Linked DNA regions of Rheinheimera salexigens. Each later gene encodes a partner of the first gene's protein in a complex. Links are inferred from orthologs where the notes say so. Each region holds a gene or a part of one and is shown on either strand. Other genes may lie near its edges.

What was found.
Region 2: the proteins of BI198_RS12220 (region 1) and BI198_RS02710 are in contact, whole or in part, in a cryo-EM structure (PDB 8I8X), measured with the Escherichia coli proteins. The link is inferred for Rheinheimera salexigens from one-to-one orthologs.

Annotation. Positions count from the first base shown.
Region 1 is NZ_MKEK01000001.1:2,694,615-2,697,843, forward strand. The notes cover bases 128-3,024. They hold BI198_RS12220 (MlaA family lipoprotein), read right to left. Parts: upstream 2,024-3,024; coding sequence 1,232-2,023; downstream 128-1,231. Other genes in these bases: BI198_RS12215 (ABC transporter permease), read left to right, coding at 128-1,120; ccmI (c-type cytochrome biogenesis protein CcmI), read right to left, coding at 2,025-3,024. Also shown: more of BI198_RS12215, read left to right, coding at 1-127; more of ccmI, read right to left, coding at 3,025-3,218; BI198_RS12230 (cytochrome c-type biogenesis protein), read right to left, coding at 3,218-3,229. UniProt on the Escherichia coli protein: Involved in a phospholipid transport pathway that maintains lipid asymmetry in the outer membrane by retrograde trafficking of phospholipids from the outer membrane to the inner membrane.
Region 2 is NZ_MKEK01000001.1:535,641-538,702, reverse strand. Bases 85-2,814 are described here. They hold BI198_RS02710 (MlaC/ttg2D family ABC transporter substrate-binding protein), read right to left. Parts: upstream 1,910-2,814; coding sequence 1,259-1,909; downstream 85-1,258. Other genes in these bases: mlaE (lipid asymmetry maintenance ABC transporter permease subunit MlaE), read right to left, coding at 2,379-2,814; mlaD (outer membrane lipid asymmetry maintenance protein MlaD), read right to left, coding at 1,913-2,377; BI198_RS02715 (STAS domain-containing protein), read right to left, coding at 969-1,262; BI198_RS02720 (BolA family protein), read right to left, coding at 702-959; murA (UDP-N-acetylglucosamine 1-carboxyvinyltransferase), read right to left, coding at 85-695. Outside these bases: more of murA, read right to left, coding at 1-84; more of mlaE, read right to left, coding at 2,815-3,062. UniProt on the Escherichia coli protein: Involved in a phospholipid transport pathway that maintains lipid asymmetry in the outer membrane by retrograde trafficking of phospholipids from the outer membrane to the inner membrane.

The DNA.
Region 1 (3,229 bases):
TATGCTGGCATTAGGCGAAGGTGCGCGTTATGACGTAGATCAACAAATAAAAAGCCTTGGCGGCAATGTGTTTGTGGTGTTTGCCCGTGGTCGCTCTAGTGGTGGCGCTCGTGAGTCGTCAGGTACCAGTCAGGGCTTAACCGAACAAGATGCGTTAGCCATAGAGCAACAAATCCCCCAAGTGAACGTGGCGGCGCCGACACTGCGCGCTAGCGGTCAGCTTATCTATGGCAATATGAATTGGGCGCCCGAAATTAACGGCGTTGATAATCGTATTTTTGCGGCCCAAAGTTGGTCTGTAGTATCAGGTAGAGAATTTAGCCCTACCGAGCTTAATACCGCGGCACGCGTCGCCATTATTGGCCAAACCGTTAAGCGCGAGTTATTTGGCGAAAGCGATCCTATTGGCCAAACCGTACGGGTGAATAAAATCCCAGTAACCATTATTGGTGTATTGAATACTAAAGGCCAAAATACGCAAGGCAATGATCAAGATGATTTAATTTTCATGCCATTAAGCACCGTACGCAAACGCATTGCTGGCATGACGTTATCTAGCCCCACCGCCATTCGCAGTATTATTGTTCAAGTAGAGCACGAGCAAGATATGGACTTTGTGCAGCAAGAAATGGAAAGCTTATTAAGCCAGCGTTTACGCAGTACCACTGGCGAGACATCCTTTCGTATTTTTAACTTATCGCAAATGATTAGTACCCGCTCAGAAACCATGCAAATATTTAATGGTTTGTTAGCCGCTGTGGCTTCGGTCTCGCTACTAGTGGGCGGTATCGGCATTATGAATATTATGTTGGTGTCGGTGACAGAGCGTACCCGCGAAATTGGTTTACGTATGGCTGTAGGTGCAGAGCCAAAAGTAATTTTAAAGCAGTTTTTAATTGAAGCGGTATTACTCTGTGGTATGGGTGGCTTAATCGGATTATTACTCGCCGTTGCGGTAACCCAAGGCTTAGCTCACTTTTTGGGCTACACGGCGATTATTCAACCTGAAGTAGTGTTAATGAGCTTAGGTTTTTCATGCTTAATCGGGGTGTTTTTTGGCTATTACCCCGCAACAAAAGCTGCAAAATTACAACCTATTGATGCCTTACGCTACGAGTAATCGCACCCGTTACTTTTAAAAACCGGTAATAAAACCGACATAAAAAAACGGCTTAATCGCTCTTTATAAAGCTTTTAAGCCGTTTTTGCATATTAATACTAGATTGTCGCTTTACCAATCATCTAATAAATCATCGAAGATATCTTCATCAATTTCCGGCTCAGCAGATTTTGGCGGATTACCATCATAAATTTTAAATAATAAGCGTTGATAGTAAGATTCTTTAACAAATGCATAAGGGTCAAGCGACTCTTCCAGCAATTGTTCCATCGACATCATTTGCTCACGGCTATCTAGGGCATTAATAGCAAACTTAGTAATGGTTAAAGGCAAGCTTAATAACGATAACGGTGAGTACCAAGTATCGCCTGCTCGGCCAACTAAGCCCCTTGCAGTATCGGGCCCTAGGCCAGGTACCATAACATAAGCCCCGTCACCCACACCCCACACCGCTAAGGTTTGATCAAAGTCTTCATCTTGCTCGGCTAAACCAATATGGCTAGCAACGTCAAATAAACCAAATATGCCTAAGGTACTGTTAACTAAAAATCGTGCCGCACTAATAGCTGTGCTATTAGGCTTAGCCTGTAAGGCGCCATTAAGAAAGTTTACCGGTTCAGATAAATTATTACTGGCATTACGTAAACCTTTACGCGCAGGTTTAGGTACTACTGCCATATAACCGACAGTGGCCGGTCTTAACAGATAATGATCCAGTACATCATAGTTAAAGTCCCACATGCTGCGGTTAAAGCTTTCCAGCGGATCACGCTCATCAACGTAAGGATTTGCCGTTAAAGGCGCTGCAGCATTATCTGTTGCCTGTGGCGCAGTGTTACTTGCACAGCCCGCTAACAACAGCAGCAGTGATGCGGTACTAATAACTTGTTTTAATGCTGCCATATTACGGTTCCAGCGTTAACTTAATTGAAATTTGTGGTTGTTCAAAAGACAACACATCCGATACGGCTTGTACGTCACCAGGACGCTGCTCAACCGTGCCCGATATCGACATCCGAGCCACGACTTCTATTTGTTCCGCATTGGCTAAACTCCAGCCTGGTTGCATCGCCATCGACTCTTGTAAAACCAATTGCTGTTGACCAGCCACTAACGGTATGCGCTGCACCGCTAACGGTAATGCTGGGCCTTCTTTTGCTCTGGCGAATAAAAATAAAGTCGCCTCAGGATTGGCTTGCTGCAAAGCTGGGTCAACAAATAAATCAACGGTAATGCGCCGTGTATCAACTTGTACATCGACACCTAACTCACTTAACCGTTGTTGCACGGCCGCATAGCGTGGGTCATCAGTCTCTAACTCTGCTAATAATACTATCCATGCTTGTTTAGCTTGTTCCATGTCACCGTTTTCATAAGCAATTAGCGCCATTAATGATAGCGCATCACTGTTTTTTGGCTCGTTAATTAGCACTCTAGCCACTGCCCGACCGGCTAAGGCTAAACTTTGCTCATCGCCAACAATAATTAAGGCTTGGCTATAACTGAGTAATACGGCAGTGCGATCTGGCGATATGGCTAGGGCTTTTTCAAAAGCATCAACGGCTTGTTCAGGAAAACCTTGTGATAAACGAATACGGCCTAGCAACATCCAAGCAATAGCATCATCACCTTCTTTAGCTAGTTTAGTACGTAATGCTAAAGCAAACAGTTCAACTTCTTCAGCAGATAACGGCTCACCTTGTTGCAATAACGCTCGCTCACCATATAGTTGTAAGTTGTCTTGCGCTAATTGCCATTGTTGTAATTGGCTATAGTTACCGTTAAAAGCATAAACGCCGCCAACAATAACCATTATAGCTACTAACATTAAGCCCGCTAGTAAGCGACTCATCGTAATATTGTTAGCCGTCGATTGCGGCTGAGTACTGACAAACTGTAACTTTAATTCATTAGCCGCCTGTACAAAATCTGACTCGGCTAATTCACCATTATCCCGCGCTAAAGCTAAGGCTTGTAGCCTCTGTTCAAATAACGCCGTGTTAGATAAACTTTGTTGACGACTACGTCGTGGCCAAAACAGGCATAACGCACAAATGAGTAGCATAACGCCACTAGCGATCATTAAAGGCCACAACATTATTTTTTACT
Region 2 (3,062 bases), 2.2 Mb from region 1 along the record:
CGATCTGGCAGTACGCTATGTTCAGCTGTATGCAACGACTTGATACCTTCAATGGTAATCGTATCAGTACCTGCGCCAGTAATTTTGGCACCCATGCTATTTAAATAAACGGCTAAATCAACCACTTCAGGTTCACGAGCCGCATTGTCTATGGTGGTGATACCGTCGGCTAAAACAGCCGCCATCATTAGGTTTTCTGTGCCAGTAACACTGACCATATCCATAATAATGTTGGCACCTTTTAAGCCTTTTGAAGTGGCTTTAATATAGCCATTTTCAACTACGATTTCTGCGCCCATTTTGCGTAAACCGTCAATATGTAAATTGACAGGCCTAGCACCAATAGCGCAACCACCGGGTAATGACACTTCAGCTTTACCAAAACGGCTTAACAGAGGCCCTAGCGCAAGAATAGATGCACGCATGGTTTTTACTAACTCGTACGGTGCGAATTGGTTGTTTACACCCGCACCATCGACCGTAACCACGTTATCTGCAAAGCTAACTTCAGCACCAAAAAGTTGCAAAAGTTTAATGGTTGTTTCGATATCTTTTAATTTAGGCACATTGCGAATAGTGCTCGTTGATGCTGATAACAAGCTCGCAAATAAAATTGGCAGGGCGGCATTTTTGGCCCCAGAGATGGTCACATTACCCTGCAAGGGTTGGCCACCTGTTACAAGAAATTGTTGCATATAATACTACGCTGGAGGATTTAAAAGTTTTTCTCTACGCCATTGTTCTGGCGTAAAGGTCTTGATGCTAACAGCGTGTATTCTGCCATCAGCGATTGCGTCCATTAAAGGTGCATACACCATTTGCTGCTGTTTTACCCGACTAACATCGGCAAAACAGCTGCCAACTGCAATCACATTATAATTGGTACCCTCAGCCTTAACATACACTTCTGCTAACGCTAGCTGCTCTAATAATAAATGTTCTAATTGCTTAATATCCAAAGTTCAACCTTACTCAACAATTGGCAATAACGCCCTTACTGCACTCACATCAGCCAATGATAACAGCTGCTGTGGGACATTACACAACTCAATTTTTAAGCCAGTCGCTTGGGCTTGGGCTAATTGCTGGAGCAACCACGCTAAGCCTGCAGTATCAACCACTGTTAATGCTGAAAAATCAAACTGTACCCTTTGTGTTACCGTATTTAACAACTTAAAGGGTGAATACAGCATTAACGTATCACGATTTAGTGCGCCGTCAAAACGAAAGCGATTACCCTCAGCTGTTATCTCAAGTCTCACTTCTGTTCAGCCTTTTGAATTGGCGCCTTGGCTTTTTCAAGTAAAAGGCTAGTCACACTGGGTAAACCTTGCTGGCGAATGATATTGCTTAGCTCTGCCCGCTTACTGTCCAGCAGTGAAATGCCTTCGGCAACCATATCAAATACTAACCAGGTATCACTGTTTTTGCCTCGGCGTAATTTAAACTCAATATTAATATCAGGTTTACCCGGATCGATAACACGCGTTTTAATACTAATAATTTTTTGATTACCAATATCAGAAGCTGGTTCAATCATCACTTTTTGATCAGTATACTGGGTAAAGACACCAGCATAAGTAGCGACCATATATTCTTGAAACGCATCAACAAAGGCTAATAAGTCTTCACGCGGCATATTGCGCAAATCAGCACTATTACCGATAACCCGAAGTGCGGCATATCGGCTATCAATATAAGGTACCAGTTCTTCATTGACAATAACCCGTAAATAATCTGGATCGGCTTCCACTTTAAGCTTATCTTTTGCCATCCGGCTAAAGGTTTTGTCCGCGACCACTTCCATCATTTTGTAAGGATCGGTATAAGTTTCCACCTCTGCTTGTGCAGAAAAAACAAGGCTGCAACAACTAATAAGCACGCCCATTATTAAGGTTGTTAGTTTCATAGATTAGCTTCCTCGATTAAATAAGAATTGGCCGATTAATTCTTCCAGCACAATGGCTGACTTGGTATCTTCGATATAGTCACCGTCAGCCAATATTTCAACGGTTTCATCTATAAAGCCAGGTTGCAGCCCCAAATACTGCTCGCCCAATAAACCAGAGGTTAAAATGGCCAACGAGCTAGTTTCAGGAAAGTTACTATAAGCACTATTAATGGCTATGCTAACAACCGGCGTATAGCGGCTAGTATCTAAGTTTATTGCGGTCACTCGACCAACAACGACTCCGCCCACTTTTACCGGCGAGCGTACTTTTAAGCCACCGATATTATCAAACCTAGCTTGTAATAAGTAGGTATCGCTACCGCCACCTACACCGCTATTAGCAACATTTAATGCCAACATAAAAAATGCAGCTATGGCTAACACTATAAAGCTGCCGACGAGTAATTCAATTTTCCGCGTGGTCATCTTATCCACCAAACATAATTGCAGTTAAAATAAAATCGAAGGCCAGCACGGTTAAAGATGCTGTTACGACCGTTTCAGTTGTGGCTCGGCTAATCCCCTCAGAAGTGGGTACAGCGTCATAACCTTTGTGTAAAGCAATCCATACGACGATAATTGCAAATACAAAACTCTTAATCACGCCATTCATAATATCCTGATATAAATCGACGTTTGCTTGCATAGCTGACCAATAACCGCCGCCATCTACACCTAACCATTCGACGCCAACTAAGTGGCCGCCTAAGATACCAACAGCGTTAAAAATTAACGCTAATAACGGCATACTAATTACACCCGCCCAAAAGCGCGGGGCAATAATACGGCGTAATGGATCGACCGCCATCATTTCCATACTCGATAGCTGCTCGGTTGCTTTCATTAAGCCAATTTCTGCGGTTAGTGCACTACCGGCACGACCCGCGAACAATAGCGCTGTTACCACTGGGCCTAGTTCGCGCAATAAGCTTAAGGCGACTAAAGGCCCCAGCATTTGTTCGGCACCAAACTTAACCAGCACCGTATAGCCTTGCAACGCAAGCACCATACCAATAAATAGGCCTGATACGACAATAATCAGTAACGACAGCACACCGACTACATATAACTGGCGCATTAACAGCGGAAAATTGCGCCGGAAATCGGGTTT